Regions from separate parts of the Pseudoalteromonas sp. G5_S1_54_S4 genome, predicted to be linked through region 2. Evidence: predicted binding sites of a transcription regulator. Region 2 holds the regulator's gene; each other region holds the start of a gene.
What was found. The regulator LexA, encoded in region 2, represses DNA repair genes until DNA is damaged. The targets are predictions, from matches to a motif close to TACTGTATNNNNATACAGTA.
Positions count from the first base shown of each region.

Region 1: a site for LexA is predicted at 4,702-4,721, ahead of ACTRWE_RS00100 (SulA-like leucine-rich domain-containing protein). Genes of this name have one in related genera too.
Region 3: a site for LexA is predicted at 5,354-5,373, ahead of umuD (translesion error-prone DNA polymerase V autoproteolytic subunit). Genes of this name have one in related genera too.

Region 1 is NZ_JBQKUL010000001.1:15,637-23,296, forward strand. Features, by position in the region: gene ACTRWE_RS00065 (PAS domain S-box protein) at 1-1,321, opposite strand, end outside; gene ACTRWE_RS00070 (M48 family metallopeptidase) at 1,567-2,259, shown strand; tRNA gene ACTRWE_RS00075 (tRNA-Tyr) at 2,285-2,369, opposite strand; tRNA gene ACTRWE_RS00080 (tRNA-Tyr) at 2,419-2,503, opposite strand; gene ACTRWE_RS00085 (VC2046/SO_2500 family protein) at 2,616-3,143, shown strand; gene ACTRWE_RS00090 (DUF6172 family protein) at 3,356-3,658, shown strand; gene ACTRWE_RS00095 (YchJ family protein) at 3,726-4,202, opposite strand; gene ACTRWE_RS00100 (SulA-like leucine-rich domain-containing protein) at 4,242-4,676, opposite strand; gene ACTRWE_RS00105 (sel1 repeat family protein) at 4,999-5,460, opposite strand; gene ACTRWE_RS00110 (NCS2 family permease) at 5,579-6,871, shown strand; gene ACTRWE_RS00115 (hypothetical protein) at 6,987-7,660, opposite strand, start outside.
Region 2 is NZ_JBQKUL010000003.1:64,754-72,413, reverse strand. Features, by position in the region: gene norR (nitric oxide reductase transcriptional regulator NorR) at 1-404, opposite strand, end outside; gene ACTRWE_RS02225 (hypothetical protein) at 564-833, shown strand; gene ACTRWE_RS02220 (NnrS family protein) at 833-2,065, shown strand; gene hmpA (NO-inducible flavohemoprotein) at 2,116-3,297, shown strand; gene ACTRWE_RS02210 (endonuclease) at 3,337-3,990, opposite strand; gene ACTRWE_RS02205 (hypothetical protein) at 4,243-4,623, shown strand; gene ACTRWE_RS02200 (PaaI family thioesterase) at 4,653-5,096, opposite strand; gene lexA (transcriptional repressor LexA) at 5,295-5,912, shown strand; gene coxB (cytochrome c oxidase subunit II) at 6,406-7,548, shown strand; gene ctaD (cytochrome c oxidase subunit I) at 7,548-7,660, shown strand, end outside.
Region 3 is NZ_JBQKUL010000073.1:2,885-10,544, reverse strand. Features, by position in the region: gene ACTRWE_RS18115 (SNF2-related protein) at 1-2,180, opposite strand, end outside; gene ACTRWE_RS18110 (WYL domain-containing protein) at 2,177-3,136, opposite strand; gene ACTRWE_RS18105 (hypothetical protein) at 3,454-3,753, opposite strand; gene ACTRWE_RS18100 (3'-5' exonuclease) at 3,841-4,746, opposite strand; gene umuD (translesion error-prone DNA polymerase V autoproteolytic subunit) at 5,399-5,848, shown strand; gene umuC (translesion error-prone DNA polymerase V subunit UmuC) at 5,856-7,124, shown strand; gene mobI (conjugative transfer protein MobI(A/C)) at 7,135-7,578, opposite strand.

The sequences.
Region 1 (7,660 bases), on a different contig from region 2:
CAGCGCGATAACCCGTTAGTTCATAGACGCTAGGGCTGATAAACAACATACTCCAGTGTTCATCTAACAAGCAGCGAAATACCACACCGGGCATATTGTTCATCAAGGTACGGTATTGTCGCTCTTTTTCAATTAAGCTTTGTTGTAACGCTCTTTGCTCAGTTAAATCGGTAATAAAGCCCACAAACAATGTTTCAGTTTGTAATTGCTTTACTTCACCAATCCCTAAGCGAATTGGAAATTGATGACCATTTTTATGTTTTGCCCACACATCGCGATTAACACCAATAACACGTTTTACCTCATGGTTTGTTGTATTTTTTAAAAAAGCATCGTGTTGATTAGCAATATCATCAGCCATTAATATTTTTACATTCTGGCCAATGACCTCATTATCTTGCCAGCCAAAAATTGTTTCTGCGGCTTTATTAAAGCTCAAAATAGTGCCTTTAATATTGATAGTAACGATGCCGTCAATGGCAGTTGATAAAATAGCATCAAGGCGAGACTCTTCAGCTGATTTTTTCCCCAACAGCATTCTGTAACGGATCATGCCATTGATGATCACAACCACCGCTGTTAATAAAAGCGTGGCGAACGACACACTAATAGCAATAAAGGTTAGATGTGATTGGTTTGTTTGCTCGTTAATTATCGGGCTTGTTGCAATAAATCGCGTAGCAGCCATGCCCATATAATGCATACCAGCCACGGCAAGGCCAAGAATAAGGGCGCAAATAATACGATTATGCACAGGCGTTAATTTTTTAAAGTGTGCTGGTAAATGAAAACGTGCATAGAGACTTATAAAAGACAGCAGCACTGCAACAACAATTGAAGCGCCAAACCATATTGGATCATAACGAAGTAAAGGACTTAATTGCATCGCTGCCATACCGCTGTAATGCATGGTGCCAACACCCGCGCCAAATAAAAGAGAGCTTAGAATTAAATTGATAATACGAGGGTTAGAGCTATATGTTTTCAAACAAGAAAAAGCAATGGTACATGCCAGTAACGCCGGTATAAACGACACAAAAGTGAGTGTGGGGTCGTATTCAATTGTAGTGCACAAAGAAAATGCGAGCATAGCAATAAAGTGCATGCTCCAGACCCCTCCGGCAAGGACTAAGGCTGCGGTTATATTGGCTAACTTTCGATAAGATTTAAAATGTGTATTATTTGCTAAATCGATAACGTGCAAAGAAAAATAAGCTGCAAAAATTGCGGTGAGTATAGATAGTGTCACTAAACTTGGGTCGTATACACCATTAATAATTAGGCTTGGATCTGGTTCGTTTATAAAAAAATTAGCTAACATCAATCATTCACATAATAACTCTTAAATTCAGTCTAATATAAAATACAATAATAATCACAAGGTATTGAGTTATAAATTACAAAAGCAACGTAAGTGTTTTAAGCTCTAAACCATACTATTTATTGAGTAGCACTAAATGCATTGTTATTAAAATGGCATTTAGTGGGGATTATTTATAGATCAGCCGTTATGGTACAAGGTAAAATAAAACCCAGTGGTTAATTATAAATAGGCAGCATTCATTGTTGGATTACACTTTAAAGCGAAGTAAGCAAAGAAAAACAGTGGCTATCAAAGTCGCACAACGTGAGCTTACGGTATATGCGCCCCATTTTGTAACGAAAACACAAATTAATGAATGGCTGTTAAGTAAACAGAACTGGATTGATGCTCAGTTACATAAGCAACAAATTCAAGCCGATACACGACAGTTTCCACTCAAAACCCAGAGTATTAAATTATTTAATGAAGCTGTTAATGTGCAATTTGAAAACGCAGCACGCACTCAATGGCAGCAGCACAATGAAAGCCAAACGCTGTTACTGAGTATTTCTTCACGTGTAAAGCATCAAACGCAAATGTATCAAAGTTTGCTAGAGCAGTTTTTGCATGAGAAATTAGAAAGTTATATTGAAATGCGAGTTAACGATTATTGTCAGCTGATGGGTGAAAAGCTACCGAGTAATATTCGTATTCAATTGTATAAACGTCGCTGGGGTAGTTGTAATCGCAGGCGTGAAGTAACCTTCAACTTACACTTGGCAAGTGCACCGACATGGGTCATTGACTACGTGATTGTTCATGAATTAGCACATTTAAAATATTTAAATCACAGCGCTCAATTTTGGCAACGTGTGGAATTATTTTATTCAGATTATAAACAAGCAAGTAACTGGTTAAACAATCATGGTATGAGTTTACAGTGGGTATTTGAATAAAAAGAAATAAGGTAGAGAAGAGAAGTGGTGGAGGGAGCTGGATTCGAACCAGCGAAGGCTGAGCCGTCAGATTTACAGTCTGATCCCTTTGGCCGCTCGGGAACCCCTCCACACTAATTGTTATTGCATTTGGCCCCACTTAACTTAGCCTAAGAAAAGTGGTGGAGGGAGCTGGATTCGAACCAGCGAAGGCTGAGCCGTCAGATTTACAGTCTGATCCCTTTGGCCGCTCGGGAACCCCTCCAATGCAACGCGGCAGATAATAGCAAACTTCTTATTTAAGTAAAGAAAAAAGCTAAAGAAAATTCAAATTTAGCCGATAAATACTTATTAATTAGTTAAATAGGCTAAAGTCTATGCAGATTGGTGATTTGTTAATCACGGAGAGCCAGTTAAAAACGAGGCTTAACGAAAGTGTGCACGAAAACCGCCGAGGCGAGTTTGCACTTTTATTAGCAATGCTCTCTCACGATGCACTCGATTTTAGTGAATTCCACCTACCCAAAAGTGACACTAAGCATTATCAAGCTGATGAAGATGCTCTGCGTAAACAATTTGGCGCAGGTCCAAAGCAGCCATTAGCGCCAGATACCTTTAATATGTTAATTGGTAAAAATAACACAGAGCTTTTAGCAAAAATGGGAAGCGCTGTAGGGATGAGTGATATAAAGTTAACTCAGTGCTTAAAGCCTGAGCCATTTAATATTCGTGATGATAAAAACCACATTCCACTGACTGTCATTGATAACTGTGAATTAGCGGTACGTCGACGAATTAAAAATACCAACACCGAGTTATCAAACCCTCAAATGGATGCGGTGGCATTTTATGATGATTTACAAAATGAAGCTATCCACCAGCCATTACATTTGTTTAGTGCCTAATTATATGTGTTCAATTGCTGCTTTATACATGCCATTTGATTGTAATAAACTGTGTTTATAGTAGTAAGTAACTATTGGTTTTATAGGTGCTTTATTTTAATAACTGATTTAATATAAAAAAAGCATCCAAAATTTAAATGCAATTGCTATAATGGCGCAAATGGTATGACATTAAATGCCATTATCATTAAACCAAGGTAATTAGGAACGTAATGAAGAAAACATTCACGCTGAATCATGAGAAAATCAAATACCCTCGTATGGTTGATGCTGCAAAGCATGAAGTGAAAAAATATTTGAAAAGAGAACGTAATAAAACTTTACCTGTTGATGCCGACTACTGGGCATTCGATTGTAAGTTTGGCAACACGGCTGAAGAAGCCCAAGTGGTTCACGTTGCTGAAATTAACAATCACATCAGTGAAATTGAAAAGCAAGGTTTAACTTCTTTTTACTTAGAGATTTTAGCAAGACCTGCACAGCGTCAAGATTTCGATGAAGATGATGGCGAATAAAACGCTAATTTGCGTTTAGTGTAGTTTTTGAAAATGGGCCTTGTGGCCCATTTTTTGTAGCTGTTATTTATACACTATGACATTTTTTGTATTTTTTATTACTGCCACAAGGGCACGTATCATTGCGTTTTACTTTAATATCGGCAACCGGTGTAATCTCACCATCAAGGTATCGCCATTGTCCATCTTCTTTAATAAACCTTGAATTTTCTGCTAACTGGCAATATAAATCTTGATAAAAGTAGTGAGCTTTAAATGTAACAAATCCTGTTTCATCATTATAACCAGAGTCTAATACGGTTAAGTTTATAAAACGGCAACTATTTGCAAAATCTTTAATTTCTGAAATTGAATTTTCAGCTTGTTTTTCTTTTGCATAACTTTCACGAACAAAAACCGCGTTTTTAACAGCATAAGCACTGTAGCGTGCACGCATAAGTTGCTCTGGTGTGTGTGGCTGTTTGGTTTTTAAATGAAAAGGCTCGCAGCAATCAGCATAAGGTTGCTGACTGCTACAAAAACATAATAGGGCGTTAGAAGTCATGATAAATGTACTGTGTATTAAAACGCTAGTTTATCAAGCTTATTGCGTAAGTGAAATCTCAGGGTGAGCGCTTTTTTTGCTAAAGCAATACAACTTAGTGCGCGTATGGCTCAAGTTTAATGATAACTGCGACAGTTGTTGGTTATTTATTATGTCAGTCCAGGTGATCACCGCGGCAAAATTTCCATTGTGAAGTGCAGAACTTAAAACATACTCTAAATTAACTAAATGCTTTTGACGAATAACCAGCAATTTACTGGTATCAATTGAGCATGAATCAAGTAGCGCTTTGCTCGGTACGTTATCGGGTGCTATTAACAGTGTCCATGCGTTTAGGCTGTTGTATTGGTGTAATACTTTTAATAACTCAAACGTTGCTGAAATTTCATCTTCAATTTGTACAACGTTAACACAATCTGATTGGTCATCTTGTTGATAGCTTTTAACTGTTCTTAGGGTAATTGGCTGTAACATAATCTTCTCACTCACTGGGTTTTTATACAGTACATTCATACAGTAGTTTATACAGTTGTTTGGTGCAAGTGTTTTTTGCTATTTTTTTGTACAGTTATTCATCTTAAAACGCGACAGTTATTATAAATATACAAATAATCTATATATAACAAAGGTTTAATTTTTATTGGAAATTAATCCCCACAGAATTAATTTTAAGGCTGGGAGCAAATAAATACAGATGAACAGGGGGTATACAGTAGTTTAAATTAATTAAGCGTGCTTGCTTTGGCTATAAACGCTTAATTAATTTACAGATGAAATGAGTTGCTGCGCAGTGAAATTATTTTTCGCTACTAGAGGGGATCAAATGTGAGAATTGTAACTGATGAATTTGTTCATACAGGCTGGCTGCGTAGCATTGAGCATCTTTAAGTCGTTTGGTACTAATATGTTTTCGTATATCGCTCATTGCTTCTATGGCGGGTTCATAGCCTTGACTACCGGCTAAGCTAAGCCACGCAGCACCATGAAATACACTTTGCGGCACACCTTGTCCTTTTATAAAAAACAGCCCTAAATAAAACTGCGCGCGATAATTTCCTGCCATTGCTGCCAAACGTATCCATTTTGCGGCTAAGGCGCCTTGTTCATTTTTAAGGTAATAAAGGGCTTTATTTAATATGTCTTGATCGGTGTTTTTAGAGCTCGCAGGGAGATTTGCATCGCTTGGTTGCGTTACAAAAGAAAGAATGTTGTCTAATTGTTGCTCTAAGTCTTGGCCACTTGGTGTCGTTTTGATCATGCTACTTCGTTTGTTATTTTAATCACTTAGCTAGTTTAGTATATAGCAAGGTAAAATGTCCTGTAAAAAGTTATTTTTATGCTAAAATCTCGCCACTTTTTACAACCACAAGTTTATTATGCTCGAAGCCTTATTCAAAATCCGTGCAAATGATTCTTCGGTTCGCCGTGAATGTATTGCCGGTATGACTACATTTATTACGATGGTTTATATCGTATTCGTAAACCCAGCTATGCTTGCAGAAGCCGGTATGGACCAAGGTGCTGCTTTTGTTGCCACCTGTATTGCTGCTGCAATAGGGTGTTTTATTATGGGTTTGTGGGCCAATTATCCACTGGCATTGGCACCGGGTATGGGATTAAATGCATTTTTTACCTATGGTGTTGTATTAGGTATGGGTTATAGCTGGCAAGCTGCGTTGGGTGCGGTATTTATGTCAGGGTGTATATTTTTAATTCTAAGCTTATTTAAGGTGCGAGAGTGGATTATTAATGCAATCCCTTTGGTGCTCAAGCAAGCAATAGCAACGGGTATTGGCGCATTTTTAGCTCTCATCGCACTTAAAAGTGCCGGTATTATTGTATCAAGTCCTGCAACACTGGTGCAGTTGGGTGATATTACCTCGCCAGGTCCTTTATTGGCTATTTTCAGCTTTTTTGTTATTGCTGCACTGCTTTATCGCGATTTTAAAAGTGGCGTACTGATTAGTATTTTACTAGTCACCGCGATTGCTGTGTCTATGGGGTTAGTGGAGTATCATGGTGTTATTGCTATGCCACCTTCTATCATGCCGACCTTTATGCAACTGGACTTTAGTGCCGCGTTTGAACTGTCGATGTTGAGTGTTATTTTTGCGTTTTTATTCGTTGATTTGTTTGATACCTCAGGCACGTTAGTTGCGGTAACTCAGAAGGCTGGTTTAGCAGATAAAAACGGTAATATGCCGCGTTTAGGTCGTGCATTAAGCGCCGACAGCACAGCAACTATTGCAGGTGCAATGCTCGGTACTTCAACAACCACGTCATACATTGAGTCTGTTGCAGGTGTATCTGTTGGTGGTCGAACGGGTTTGACCGCTGTGGTTGTGGGTTGCTGCTTTTTACTGATGATGTTTTTTGCGCCTTTAGCTCAAATGGTGCCTGCATACGCAACCGCGGGAGCTATTTTATATGTATCTGTATTGATGCTACAAAACTTAAAGTTTGTAAATTGGGACGACATGACTGATGCAATTCCGGTGAGTGTTGTATTGTTAATGACACCGCTGACTTTCTCAATTGCACACGGTATTGCACTTGGTTTTATTTCTTATACGGCAGTAAAAGTGCTGTGTGGCAAAAAAGATCAGGTAAGCATTAGTGTTTGGATTTTAACTGCCTTGTTTATTGTTAAGTTCGCATTTTTATCTTAATGCAGGCAGCTTGTTAGAATATGTATATGTCTTAGTATGTAAACACAAAGTGGGGCAAAATCCTATTCAAAAAAAAGCCCATGCAACTGCATGGGCTTTTTTATTTAGAAAGGAGTTACCATTTCTTTTTAGGTGCAAATAATACGTCTAAATCATCTTGCTCTTGTTCGTTCTTTTTCTTCAATGATGTAGCATTTGATGCCTTGAGTTCATTACTTATCGTTTCAAGGTAGCCTTCAACTTCAGCTCGTTTTGCCGTAATGTAATCGTCATTAAATGAAACACTGTTAAGTGTGGCAGCTGCTTTTTCAAAGTACTGCCTAGCAGAGCCTATCATTCCAGCTGTTTGCGCTGATAACCCTCGTTTTATTTGGCTTTCAATGTTGATTCTTAGTTGTAGCTTTTCAAGGCGTTTGTCTTCTGCAATAAATACCTGGCTGTCTACTTTGCCTTTATTATGCTCAGAACGAATAATAGTGCGTAACTTTTTAATACCTTGTATCAGCGATATCAGTTGTTTGTCGTTGCCTGGTAATACAAAGCCATCTGAACCGTCTTGAATTGGGTTTTGTAGTCGCTCTTTTGCTTCTTTTAAGCGGTTTTTTAGTCCACTACCTCCGCTTGAAATAGACACCATTTGACTGAGCGCATCATGAATTCGTCGTTGTAATATTCGCTGAGTTGCCTCTGAAAGTGGAATGTTGGCGCTATTCATTAATGCTTCTTCGGTTTCTTCAATGATTGCTTTTTGTTTTGTTAACTCTTTGCGTCGTTCAGCTTCTTGTTTTT
Region 2 (7,660 bases):
GCATTTAGGCTGTCAAACGTAATCACACCTAATAACTGTTGTTGATAAAATAGGGGTAAACCTAAGCAAGCATGTACCGGAATGTCGCCAGTTTTTGCTAGTAGTAAGCCGTCGTACGGATCGGGCAATGGACAGTCATGGGCAAATTGCAGTGGTTGCTGAGTATTACAAATAGCTTCTAAGCGCGGATGCTCACTAAGCTTAAAACGCCGCCCCAGGCTATCTTGCATTAAGCCTTTAATTGCAAGTGGCTTGAGCTGCTCACCTTGTAGCTCAAGCAGTGCGCTGGCATCACTGGCAATCACTGTTTCAAGGACAGTAAGTAATTGCTCAAAACAGTTTTTATCTAATGTGCTTTGAGCCAGCTTTACCGCTACGGCAGTGAAGTTAATTGCGCTGCTCATGTCAAAATGACTCTTATGTGTTTTTTGGTTTGATTTATGGTAGGTCATAAAGACATGAAAAGCAAAGGTGGATAAGTTAGTTTATTGAAATATATATGTTTATTTTATTGGCACGATAAGTGTAATAGGTAGTTAAGTGCATTAGTTGTTGAGGCCGTTATGAACACCTTGGTTATACATAATCCAAGCTACAAAATTGAGACAGCTTGTTTACTGAAAAAACTACTGCTAGTGGCAAACTCATTATTAGCAGCTAGTTGTGCATTACTAATAACCAGTATTTTAATTAGCTACCCTTTTGCCGATTACTTTTCTATACCGGTGCAAATTTCGGCACATATTAGCACTATTGTTATTGCTGCTATTTTAAAAATTAGCTATGTGCTGCGTTGTATCGCACTGCATGGCATGGGGAAGGAAGTTCGTTAATGCGACCTATTAATTTATCTCAGCCGGTACCGGCTAATATTCGCTTTTACCAAATAACGCAGTGGCCAGTATGGATGCTGCCATTTAGACCCTATTTTTTAGCCGCAGGCTTGTTGGCTTTTAGTTCAATAGGCTACTGGTTATTAATTTTAACGGGTAGTGCAACTTGGCAGTTAACAATCCCCGCTACATTATGGCATGCCCACGAAATGTTATTTGGTTTTGCAGGTGTTGTTGCAGTGGGTTTTTTACTTACCGCCGCGCAAACTTGGACTGGAGTACCTAGCATTAGTGGCAAAAAGTTAATGCTATTAACGCTGTTATGGCTTGGGGCGCGAGGCGCATTTTTTGTGTCTTTGCCTGCTTTTGCACAATTTAATTTATATGCGGTGTTAGTGTTACAGCTTGCATGGTGGCTAGGTGTTATTGCAGCATTAGCTAATATGTTATTAACCGCTAAAAGCAAAAATAACTATCAATTTTTAGTGCTATTAGCGGCGCTGTGTACGTTAAATATTGTTTACTTGGCCCTGCTGATTGAACAAAACATGCAGTTTGCGCTCGCCATTGTTGATACAGCAGTATTACTGATGACCTTATTAATTGGCATAGTAGCAGGGCGTGTATTGCCATTTTTTACCAGTAAAGGCCTTGGTTTAACAGCACAGGTACGTACAGCTAACGTTGACTCAGTATTACTGTATATGAGCGTTTTTAGTATTGCGGTGTTTTTTCTTAGTCAGTTATTTTTTAATCAGCTAAACCCAGGCTGGGCACTTGCTGTTGTTGCTGTGCTGCATTTAATTCGTAGTTTTTATTGGTGGGATAAAAACGTACTTAAAGTTCCTTTGTTATGGTCTTTGCATTTTTCGTACTTGGCACTAGGTGTAGGTTTAATGCTGGTAGCCGTGAGTTTTTACAGCAGTGTTATTTTATTTAAAGATGCACTACACCTCATTACCATAAGTACCATAGGGATGATGATTTTAGCCATGATGACACGCGTATCTCATGGGCATACCGGGCGCTCTTTGACTATTCCACATTATATGGCGGTTGCTTTTGCTTTAGTGTTAGTGGCTGGGATTACTCGTTCTTTACTGCCTTTTGTTATTGGGCCACACCTAGCTTGGCAGCTAAGTGCTGGGCTGTGGCTAATTGCCTTTTTATTATTTTTAATTCACAGCACACCTATTTTAACACAGCGTCGTGTTGATGGGCGTCGTGGTTAACCTATACCTATTTTATTAATTGGGTATTATTCACACGTAGGAAAACCTAGATGTTATCTGATAAAACTATTGAAATAGTTAAAAGTACTGTTCCTTTATTAGCAGAGGCAGGTACGGTTGTTACTGATCATTTTTACAAGCGTTTATTTAGTCATAATCCCGAGCTTAAACATATTTTTAATATGACTAATCAAGAAACGGGTCGTCAGCAATTTGCATTATTTAATGCATTGGCTGCGTACGCGCAAAATATTGATAATTTAGCTGTGTTAAAAGAGGCGCTAGCGCGAATTAATCATAAGCATACCAGCTTAAATATTTTACCCGAGCATTATCCTGTTGTGGGCGCACATTTAATCGGTACGTTAAAAGAGCTTATTCCTGAGCAGTTTACTGCCGATGTTGAATATGCGTGGCGCGAAGCTTACGGTGTACTTGCTGATATTTGTATTACCGAAGAAGCGGCATTGTATGCGCACAGTAAAAACAACCATGGTGGCTGGGCAGGCACGCGCCAGTTTGAAATTACTGATAAACATGTTGAATCTGAATTCGTAACTAGTTTTACGCTGACACCTGTGGATGGTAAAGCAGTTATTACCTACAAGCCAGGACAGTACATTGGCATTAAAGTTAAGCCTGAGGGCGCAGAATATGAAGAGATCCGCCAGTATTCTATTTCGCAAAAGAGCAATGCTAAAAACTATCGTATTAGCGTTAAAAAAGAGTGCCAACCAAAGCCTGGCGTGGTGTCTAATTTTTTACACTCACTAGAGCAAGGCGCACGAGTAGAGTTATACCCGCCAGCAGGAGATTTTATTTTAAAAAATGAGGCAACTCCAGTGGTACTTATTTCAGCAGGCGTTGGCCAAACCCCGATGATGGCGATGCTGCAAACGCTACTTAGTGGTGATAAAAATCAAGCGATTAGTTATTTGCACGCGTGTGAAAATAGCCGCGAATTTTCATTTAAAGGGTATTTAGCGCAGCAAACGGCAATGCATCCACAGCTAAAAACATTTACTTGGTTTAATCAAGGTGGCGAGGAGTGTGATTTCACTGGGCTAATGGATTTAACGGTGCTTGAGGCATCATTACCTATTAGCGAAGGGGCATTTTATTTGTGTGGACCAGCATCATTTATGGCTTACGTAAAAGGCCAGTTACTTGATTTAGGTGTGCAAAGCTCAAACATTCACTACGAAATATTTGGACCACACCAAGCGTTATAGGTTAATTAAAAGCGTGTGTTGCATGCTTTTAATTTAAACTTACAGCTTTTTACTATTTGTGTTAGCAGCATAAGCTTGTTGTTGCCAAGCATTAAATAGCTTTTGTTGTTTAGCTGAAATTTTTAAACCATACGTTTTTTGCATGTAAGCGTACGCATCGGCAATGCGTTTACGTGCATGAACAGGCGGTTCAACAACACGTTGTTTAAAATTAACTTTAACCTCACAGCGACCATATTGCGTCGCGTTTTGGGCTAACATGCCAAAGCGGTAGTTTGAGCGATCGGCGTTAATTTCACCAATTGCAGGGGCTAAATTGTTTATATCGGCTTCCATCATGCGAAACTTAGCGCTAACTTTGCGGCAGTTTTTACGCCCACCATCTTGCCAACATTGTAACTGGTGACCGAATTCCCATGCAGGGACAATATGTTCCCATTCAATTCGCAATGCACGTTGATTTACTTTGCCTGAGCGGGTTAGTGTGTTGCGAGGCACGTAGCCACAATGGGTAGGATCGGGTACTAACTTTTTGCCTTGTTTTTTTATATTGCAACCACAATAAATACTTTTAGCGTTTTCGGGAAGGGTATTAATTAAGTACTTTTTGGCACTCGAAAACCGCGTAAATTGTTCGCCCATTGCTGAAAAACAAGCACAGCAAGCCAACAAAGCTAAAATAAACCGAATCATATCCATCACATACGTGAACTACAGGAGCGGCTAGTTTAAGGCCTAGAATAAAAAAGTAAACTGTCGCCGGCATGCTTTAATTTTAATTTGCGTATTTTGTGTAGGGCGTTTTTTAGGAGTAAATAGTGGGCAATATTCAGAGGCTAACGCTAAAAACGCGTTAATGCAGTGATTCCTGCGTTGTTGATTTGGTATAACGGTAAAACTGCGTTAAAGTTTGCAATGAGATTAATAGAGGGTAAAAACGAGATAATGTCGGAAATTCAATTTTTAAATGTAGATCTAGAGCTTGAGTCAAAGCAAGATATTAGCGTATTAGTTGCTGATTTAAAAAAGGTCGCAACTATTTTACATTATGATAAAGACGAATACCGTCAACTTGCTCGCATTGAGGTTGCAGGTGAAATAACCACGCCAGATAAAGCGATTAATCACTTGTGTGAGTTAATCGAGTCGTGTTCACGCAATGCATTAAAGCAATGGTTGAGTTGTTCACGCAGAACATTCGATATGGGTTTTGAGTCTGGCACTTCGCCAAAATGCTTTAACCAAGCCTTACATGCAGATACCTTGTTACGTATATCTGCAATTGGTGCAGGCGTAGAAATTACTATTTACCCTTTCGAAAAGTAATTTAATTTCAACCTTGGTTAATTGACTTACTAGCCTTTTCGCTCTACTACGGCTGCGGTCATACGTGATACGCAGCAAAGCTCATTGCGGCTATTGGTTATTTTAATATCCCAAACCGAGCTGCGCTTGCCGATATGATAAGCTCTCGCTGTGGCCGTTAATGTGCCATTGCGTGATGCCTTTAAATGACTTGCACTGATTTCTTGGCCAACACAATAAAATCGATTGAAATCAACCACAAAATTAGCGGCATAACTTGCTACTGTTTCAGCAAGCACCACATTTGCACCACCATGAACGATACCCATAGGGTTATGATGCTCTGGAATTGCCGGCATAGTTGCCACTAAGTAGTCATCACCAATTTCACTGATCTCTATTCCCATGGTTTTCATGAGTGTCCCTTGGCCTGTAATACCTTGATCTAATTGCTTACAAAACTCTAATGTAATCGGTTGATGCCAAATACTCATGCTAGCTCCTTGGATATGTAATTGAGAATTAAAATTTATTAATATGATAATGCGTTGCTAATAATTACATTTATCACCCTGCTTTTAAAGTAGGTTATTGTTTGATGATAACGGCATATAAGGCATTAATTTATATTTGCGATTTTTAAATAACTGTATATACTCACAGTTAATTGTACTGTATGGAAAACCAGTTGTATGCGACCATTAACGAAACGCCAAGCGCAAATACTCGAACTCATTAAAGTGTTTATTAAAGACACTGGTATGCCTCCTACACGTGCCGAAATTGCACAAACACTGGGTTTTAAAAGTGCGAATGCTGCAGAAGAACACTTAAAAGCACTGGCCAAAAAAGGTGTTATTAAAATGAAGCCAGGCGCGAGTCGGGGCATTCAGCTTGTTGAAGAAGAGGAGCCAGAGCAGTTGGGCTTGCCTTTAATTGGCAGGGTTGCTGCCGGTGAGCCAATATTGGCGCAACAGCATGTAGAAAGCCACTGTAAAATTGACCCTTTAATGTTTAAACCTGCGGCCGATTTTTTATTGCGTGTTAACGGTATGAGTATGAAAGACATTGGTATTATGGATGGTGATTTACTTGCTGTGCATAAAACCCAAGTTGCCGAAAATGGACAAGTTATTGTTGCCCGTGTTGACGACGATGTAACCGTGAAGCGTTTAGAAAAAGCGGGCAGAAAAGTACTCTTACATGCTGAAAATGATGAGTTTTCAGCTATTGAGGTCGATTTAGAAAATGAGTCGTTCAATATTGAAGGCTTAGCGGTAGGTGTTATTCGTAACGCTGACTGGATGTAGTATTAAAGCATAATTTAGCGCTTAATAGTGATTAGGCGCTGGGTTTGTTAGCAGCACAATGTCTAACTTATCAAATGTATGACTATATGTTGTTAAGTGCTTCTCCTATCATAAATAAAATCACTAAATGCTTTATAAATAAACAAATTTACTCTGCTTTTTTAAGTTAACAATTTTTTATATTTCTATCCTGTAATTTCAATACACCCCTTACTAAACCTGACTCTTAGATTAATTGCCTGACTAGTTGCTATTTTTTTAGCTGCGCATTTTAAAAAATACACCTTGTTTATTTTTCATACTCACCTTGCTTATTGTTTATTTTTTAACTAGTTATTAAAGAGCTGGAATAAAAATAACTCACAGCTTAGTCGTTTTGAGAACACACATTTACTAAATCCAGCACCCTTATAAAAAATAAAAATAACGAATAGGCGTTTAAGCCGTATGCCTCTTCGCTTTGCGTCAGCAATAGCATCAAAGGAGCCGTCACATGGGTAAGCTGAGTTCTTCCTTGTGGCTTATATTGTTTGTTTTTTCGCAGAATGTGCTTGCTAATAGCCAATATAATATGCGTAAAGGCGTAACCGATATAAGTAATAATGTATACCAACTGCACATGACTATTTTTTTAATATGTTGTGTGATTGGGGTGATCGTGTTTGCCATTATGTTTTGGGCACTCATTCATCATCGCAAATCTAAAGGGGCTGTCCCTGCCCAATTCCATGAAAGCACCAAAGTAGAAATACTGTGGACTGCGATCCCTTTTGTCATATTAATTGTTATGGCCATTCCTGCGACTAAAACCTTAATTGCCATGGAGGATGCCAGCAAAGCTGATCTCACCATTAAAATTACAGGCTCACAGTGGAAGTGGCATTACGAGTATATGGGGGAGGACGTTGAGTTTTATTCCATGCTAGCTACACCTCAAAATGAAATAACCAACCTTGCTGATAAAAACCCGAATTATTTACTCGAGGTCGATAAACCGCTGGTACTACCAATTAATCAAAAAGTACGTTTTTTAATGACTTCAGATGATGTTATTCACTCATGGTGGGTGCCTGACTTTGCCGTTAAAAAAGATGCAAACCCTGGGTTTATTAACGAAACATGGACCAATATTAATGAGGTTGGTACTTACCGTGGGCAGTGTGCAGAGCTTTGCGGTAAAGATCATGGTTTTATGCCTGTTGTGGTAGAAGCTAAAACAGAAGAAGACTTCAAAACGTGGTTAGCAGAGGCTAAACAAGCCAAGCAAAAAGCAGCTGAAGCAGACGCTGCGTTATTAGACCAAGTTGTACCAAAAGAAGAGCTGATGGCGCTTGGTGAGCAGGTTTATATGGCGAGCTGCGCGGCGTGCCATCAGCCAACAGGATTAGGTTTGCCGGGTGTTTTTCCGGCTCTTAAAGGCAGCCCAATAGTCATAGGTGATATCAAAGGGCATATAGATATTTTGCTCCACGGTAAACCAGGTACGGCTATGCAGTCTTTCGCAAAGCAATTATCAATCAAGCAAATAGCAGCTGTTATTACCTATAAACGCAACGCGTGGGGTAATGACACTGGTGATGTAATTCAACCGAGCGAGATACAAGCGGCACTGGATGCTGATGGGGAGGCTAAATAATGAGTAGCATTGCAGAACAACCTAATACCAATGAGGCTCATCATGCCCATCAACCTGCCACAGGCTTTAAGCGCTGGTTATTTACAACCAACCATAAAGATATAGGTAGCTT
Region 3 (7,660 bases), on a different contig from region 2:
TAAGCATGGCTATGTTGATCTTGAACTTGCAACTCACTGTTTTCACTACCTGCTTTTCTCAGTAATTGATATTGACCTACTGGCAGCTGCTTGACTGATTTCTGTAGCGTAAATCGATAATTTTCGTGGTCAAAACTGGCGCAATCTTTTAATTGTTGATGCGTTACAGCCCAAAACCACCGTCCCACTTTGTCTAGGCGCTCTCTCGCTTCGTCGAGTTTGATCTTTAGAATATCGTGGATGTCTTCATCAAAGTGCTCAAGTAACTTTTCTTGGGTCCTTTGCATTTTGACGCTAATTTCCTCTTCAAGCTCTTTTTGTAGCAACGAGAATGCAGCTTCAATTTCATCAGACGAGCGACATGAGTCATAGATAGATTGAATTCTTTTTTCAAAGTCTACACCGCTCTCGATACTGCCTAGTACGCTATCTGATGCACCAAACACACCATCAAATAGATTAAACTTTTCTGTTAGCAGTTCGAGCACTCGCTGATCTGCCTGGTTTCGTTGATTGAGTAAGTTAATAACAACCACATCAAACTTTTGACCATATCGGTGACAACGTCCAATCCGCTGTTCTACACGCTGCGGGTTCCAAGGCAAATCGTAATTGATTAACAGAGAGCAAAACTGAAGGTTAACACCTTCAGCCGCCGCCTCTGTCGCAATCATAATTTCTGCATGTTCTTTAAAATGGTCTATCAGCGCAGAGCGCTTATCAATTTGCGCAGATCCTGTAACACGTGATGACCCTTGATATTGCTCTTTCCACTGTTGATAAACTTTGTTCGCTTGAGGTGTGTTGTTAGTGCCACTAAAAGTAACGACTTTATCGGCATAACCATTGTTTTCGAGAAATTCTGCTAAGTACTGCTGGGTACGCATTGACTCAGTGAAGATGATGACTTTTTTGGCAGCGCCCATTTCAGCGAGTTGTACAAATCCTTTTTCTAAACCAACAAGTAGCTCTTTTGATTTGGTATCAACCCCGATTTGCTCTGCTTTTTTGATCAAGATTTCCAGTTCTGAGATTTCAGCATGAAGAGCAGAAAAATCTATTGGTTTTTTCTCTTGCGCTTCAGATGTAGTATCAAGTTCATCAACAAAATCATCCTCCAAATCGTCGTCTGTAATGATTTGTTGGACGATGTCGATTGCACTGTCATCTTCCCCGTCACTCGCTAACTTTTCCAATCGATACTTAAGGATCTGCAAGTTGTTAAGCACTGCCTTTGTACTTGAAGACAAAAGTTTTCTCAGGATCAATCCTGTCAGATGTCGATGTCTCTTCGGTAGTGCATAACTGTCTTCTCGTTCAAGCAATAATTGCACGCGTTCGTACAAATCTTGCTCTTGTTCACTAGGGTAAAAAGGTATCGTTATAGCCTTTCGCTCAGTGTACTTAATGTATTCAAGCACGTTTTTACGCAGCGTTCGCTTTACAAACCCAGACAAACGTTCTTTCAACTCCAAAGGGTCGCTATCCGCCTGCATAAATTGTTTTCGGAATGCTTTTTGATCGCCAAAAGCATGCTCGTCAATTAATGTAGACATGCCATAAAGTTCCATTAAAGAATTTTGTAATGGCGTGGCAGTCAGTAACAGTTTCTTACGGCCATCTAAAGCACGTTTAAGAGCTTGACCCATTTTGTTACTTTCACGATGTGCATTCCTTAGCTTGTGGGCTTCATCAATTACGACCAAATCCCACATTTCAGCAACAAGTTTCTCTTCTAATCTAGCCGCATAATGGTAAGACATGATGACGATTTGCTTGTTATTGAGCGGGTTATAGATACCTTCCCTTTGCAGCTGGTTAAATGTTTTTGCATCAATAACTTGAGATGGCAGATTGAATTTTTCTAACAATTCACAGGCCCACTGACGTCTCAATGACGCAGGGCAGATGATTAACAATTTCCGTTTACGTTCAGCCCAGTATTGACAAAGGACTAATCCAGCTTCAATTGTTTTACCCAAACCTACTTCATCAGCAAGTACAACACCTTTGCTGAGCGGATTTTCAATGGCAAAAAGAGCGGCTTCAATCTGGTGTGGGTTCAGGTCAACGCTGGCGTCAAATAGCGACTGGGATAGCCTATCAACCCCATTATTTGAATGCAGGATTGATAATTCGTGCGCAAAATACTTAGCATGATATTCCGTAATATTGTTCATTCATCTTCCTCATAACTTGGCGCTAAAGCTAAGTTTGCTACTCCATATAACGCTTGTTTGTTTTTCAGCCATAGTTGATATTCAAGTTGCTTCAATGAGTGATTATATGAACAGTCAACATTCCAAAGCCGAAGCAAGTACCCCGCAGTTGCCGCTCTAATCTCAACCTTTAGAACGCCACCCGTCATGCCATAGTCCAGCTCTATCGCTTCACTGTGCTCAATACGTGGATGCGGCACTAACTCTAGCTCTACAAATCGGTTCCATTGCCGGTCCTGGGTTTCTAGTTCAGCTTCAGATAACCTTGAGTCTTCAAATACAACCGCTGCTTTAATTCGGGTCAGCACAAAGTCACGGAACTCACCATGCTTGCGGTCAAAACCACGAACATGCCAACGCAGGCCATTGTCCACCAGCGTATGCGGTACAATTTCACGCGTGGTTTCACCGCTCGATAACGACACATAGGTGATATTCAAGGCTTTGCCTTTGTGTATGGCCTCGGTAACTCTCGCCACTATCGATAGATTTGGTTTGTTAAGGTGATAAGGCGCTTCACAAGCCAGCGGCGGTTTTACCTTTCCAGTAAAGCCATCACCGTACCCTTGGCTAATCGTCGCCAGCGTTCTCACAACGTCGTAGTCGAACAAGGGCTCAAATGCTTCACCACGCTTATGCAACTTGAGCTTTTGGTCATACTCAATGTTGCCTGGTGCAAGCTCTCGGTACATGGTGAAGTCTTTCGTTGCTTGTGCGGCGGCTATACTGAAGCGATCTACTAAGTCTGCCCGTACCGCTTCTCCCTTAAACAATAAGGTGAAATCGATATGGGCAATGCGATCCCTGGTTGCTTGTGGCAACTGCGCTATCTGCGAAAGCCTATCTGGCTTTCCCTTAGCACCTTCTTTAGCGAGTGAACTCGCCACTACCGTTTGTTTCAGACCATCATTTGTCATGCGTCTTGTTTATCCAATTCAACCAGATTCTTAAAACTCTGTTTATAAAGTACGGTCAGACATCGCGTAATCACATTGAATAGTGTCACTCAATGCTGCTCTTTATCCGCAATGACTAATCAATCTCTACTGGTTGAAGCTGGACAGATGGCCATAAAACACTGAATAGGCTTCAACCTAATTAATTTTATTAGGTATCATCCTATCACAAATTATTTTGTAGGGAAGACTAAGCGGCAACTTTTTGATCTGGATTGCAATTGCCGCTCAGGTATGGGCGTGAAGGCCTTGTTTCGTGTCATTGGTGATAGCCGCTATCAATGCGCCACCCGAACCAATGGCACCACGATGTTACCGCGATGCGATACCCCGTTGTCCGACTCTGTAGACATCAGGGCTCGTTGTTCACACTCCCGAATGCGCCTAGCAACTTCTGCCTGGGCTGGTAGCAATGGCAGCATCCCTTCAGCAATCGCGTCTGGGGCAGACTCTTGGCCACAGGACATCAAATGCTTCCATGGATCTTTAAGAAAGCGCTCGAACGTGATGCCAAATTCAATGATGCGGGCAGAGACGAAGATTTCGCCCCAGTATTCAATGTAGGTGTCTTGGTACATGGAAAGATTCCTCTTGTTGGTTAAACCATGAGTTCACTTTCCATTTTCCAGAGATTTTCAAATATGCAAGGCTTACCTTGTGAAGAGCTACAAAGCTTTAAATCGATTGCGGGCATCTTTGTAGTCATAGTGGGCATGTTCTGAGCCACGATGATACAAATCATCCAGGTAAGTTTGTTCCTGCGGCAACTCGTCTTCGCTGATTTCGCGCCACCAATGTTTGTTGGCACCTTTAACACCGTCATGCCAGCGGTAACCGCGCTCTTTTAAATAGTCCTTTACGTCAAACGGCGCACCAAACGCACGAACTAACATAGTTCGCCTGCCTGCTTCAGACAACAAGTTTGCAACGGACTCGGGCAACAAATGAAACAACCAGGCCATCGCCAAACAATCGGTTGCAGCTCGGTGTCCTTCATAGAACCAACCTAAGCGAAGCAGCAGGTACTCAAGTTTTCGACTTTCAAAGCCCAGTGCTTTCCAATCTATGCCACTGGCTGAACAGGCCCAAGATAGATGGCCTAATGCGGCAAACCGCTTTTCAAAGAAAGGACGATCAAACTGTGCATTGTGCGCAACCACCAGCGGATCATCGGAGAACCAACTCGCAACCAGTGCATCATCAATGCGCTGGCCTTGCACCATCTCATCGGTAATACCGGTTAACTCGGTGATCAGCTCGGGGATTGGCTTGCCGGGATCTTCATACAAGCTGATCACATCAACAATCGACACAATCCGCTTAGCCGAGGGGCTGTAAAGCACCTTAACCATACCAAGCTCAATAATGGACTCGTCATCGGCAGACAGTCCAGTTGTCTCTGTATCAAGCAGCACCATTGGCTGTTCATCACCGACCATAGCAGAAAGTTCAAGTGGCCAGGACTGCGGTTCACGCGTTAATGGAATGCGCTCCAGCAATCTAAAATCTTCTGGTCTTTCTGGGATATCCGCCAGGCGCTCTAGCGGAAATGGCGCAGGGGCTCTTGTCATTGATGGTTCCTCTTCAATTCTATTGTTCGCTTTGGGTTATTTCACTGTGCCTTGTCCGTTTATAAACGCATTTGTACAAAATGCACCTTGGATACCTCAGCGTTTTTTAATCTTTCTACTGGGTGAACCCATGTATGAAGGCTTTGGCTAAGCCTTTCAGAAAGTCTTAGCTAAACCCTTTAGGCAACCCTTACCGATACCCTTTACGTATGGCTTAGCCAACCCCTTTTCAAACGGTTGCAAAAGGCTTGAACCGAGTTCGACTGAGCATTTTAATGGTGCTCCTGACTTCGCTTTAAGCCAGTAAATTCAATACGGAGCAGAATTTTACTAACTGTTTTTAAACCGTTTGCAAAGGGTTCAACAAGCCTTGTCTGACGGTTACCTAACCCATGCGTTAACCAGTAGCAGTAACAGGATCAGTAACAGAAACAAGAGCAGTAGGCAGAAGCAGTATTGTCCAAGCCTTGCAGGCTTTGACGAGGGCGAGCTATCCCCACATCAAGCTTTTCACCACAAAAAAGAAATCACTCACAACACAACGTCTTACTCGAACAACTACAGTTTTACCTACAATTTTACTTGTAGAAATCAGCATAGCATTAGATACTGTATAAACAAACAGTGTCAATTCTGATTTTCGAGGTTCGTCATGAGTGTCTCGCTGATAGGCCGTAGCGGCGCACTTGCCTTCATCAAAGCCAAGCGCCTTCGCATTCCATTATTCATGGAACGTGTTTCTGCTGGTTTTCCCTCACCAGCGCAGGATTATGTTGAGCAAACGCTCGACCTTAACGAGCTTTGCATCAAGCGACCGGCTGCAACGTTCTTTGTGCGTGTTGAAGGTGATTCAATGATTGATGCCGGGATTCACCCAGATGATATTCTGGTGGTTGATCGCTCTGTCCAAGCCGAACACGGTGATATTGTCATTGCTGGCATTCATGGTGAACTCACGGTAAAGGAGCTTCAACTAAGGCCGTGCGTCATGCTGATCCCAAGAAACCCGGCGTATGAGCCCATTCATATTCCTGAAGGGGCAGAGTTAGAGATATTTGGTGTGGTCACCAATGTGGTGCGAAACATGCGCCGTAAGTCGTGACGATCCCATGCCTGTATTTGCCTTGGTGGACTGCAACAACTTTTACGCCAGTTGTGAGAAGCTGTTTCGTCCTGATTTAAAAGATACGCCAGTTGTGGTGCTGTCCAACAATGACGGCTGCGTGGTTGCACGATCGCGTGAAGCTAAGTTACTCGGTATAAAAATGGGCGTACCCGTCTTTCAGATCAAGGCTGAAATGCAGCGCCATGGTATTTTGGCTTTTTCATCCAACTATGCGCTGTATGCAGATTTAAGCAGTCGAGTGATGCGCACTTTGGAGGAGATGGCACCACGAGTAGAGGTTTACTCCATTGACGAAGCGTTTTTGGATTTAACCGGTATAGAGTCAGCCATATCCCTTGTCGAGTTCGGACAACAAGTGCGAGAGCGCATAGGCCACTGGATTGGGATCACCGTCTGTGTAGGCATTGCACCGACAAAAACACTCGCCAAGCTGGCAAACCATGCCGCCAAAAAGTATCCAGCCACTCAGGGGGTTGTAGACCTGACCAATCCAGATCGGCAACGTAGATTGCTCGCATTAGTCCCGGTTGATGATGTTTGGGGCGTTGGTAGACGGCTTTCTAAGCGTTTAAATGCGTTGGGTATCACCACAGCCTTAGACCTAGCCAATGCCTCTCCTAGAGCCATCAGAGACCAGTTTTCAGTGGTTTTAGAGAGAACCGTCAGAGAGCTCAATGGTGAGTCGTGCATTGAACTTGAATTGATCCCACCAACTAAGAAACAAATTGTCTGTAGCCGTTCATTTGGCGTAAAAGTAACGCACTTTGAATTGTTACGTGAAGCCGTCTGCGAATACGCAACCCGCGCCACTGAGAAGCTTCGCAAAGAACAGCAGCAAGCCAAAGTGATGACCGTGTTTATACGTACCAGCCCCTTTAAGGACAACGAGCCGCAATACAGCAACTCCACATCGGGCGAGTTGTTGATACCCAGTTGCGACACGCGGGATTTTATCGAGCTGGCCAGTCACTTACTCAAGCGGATATGGAAGGATGGTTTTCGTTATGCCAAAGCGGGCGTCATGCTGTCTGACTTTTACGATCCTGGCATGTTTCAACCAGGACTATTCAATGAAGTATCGACCCGCTCTAATAGCCAGCAGTTAATGTCTGTATTGGACACCATTAACCAAAGCGGTGCCGGAAAGGTTTTCTTTGCTGGACAAGGTACGAAGAAAGATTGGTCGATGAAGCGAGAGCATTTGTCTCCCGCCTACACAACACGCTGGGACCAGTTGCCGCGAGTGAAGTAGACCCGGTGATTTAATAGGCATTCACTCTGCGACGCAGCATGTTGAGCTTATCAACCTGGCGTCGAATATCACTGAAAAATTCTTCTTTCTCCATGGCCAGCGCTAACTCCCATTCTTTGGCTAGACCTTGGCAGTCCAAAAATGAGTATCTCAGCTTTGTCTTTGAAATACGCAGTCCCTTGCTAAAGACCACGCGCTTGCCTCGTTGACCGTGAAAACTGTTGATGTACCACTCTATGCCAAAGCCATACTTAAAGTCTCTGATACGGACACCAAGCAGCCCCCAATCTTTAAAGGGCGCATTCTCACGTACCTTGTAATGGGTAACCCAAAAGTCATCAACTTCAGCTCGTGCCAGCGCTTTTAGCCTGTCCGTTTCTTGCTGAAGTAAATCTGATACCTCTGCTTTCCATTGTTCATTGACGATTTCTACCAAACCAATTTCCCCATCCAATTAACCCCAAAAGCCAAAACCACTATCCGTTTGGCTTTTGGATCGAAACGCCAAACGTAAAACTGCCGTAACAATCACTGTT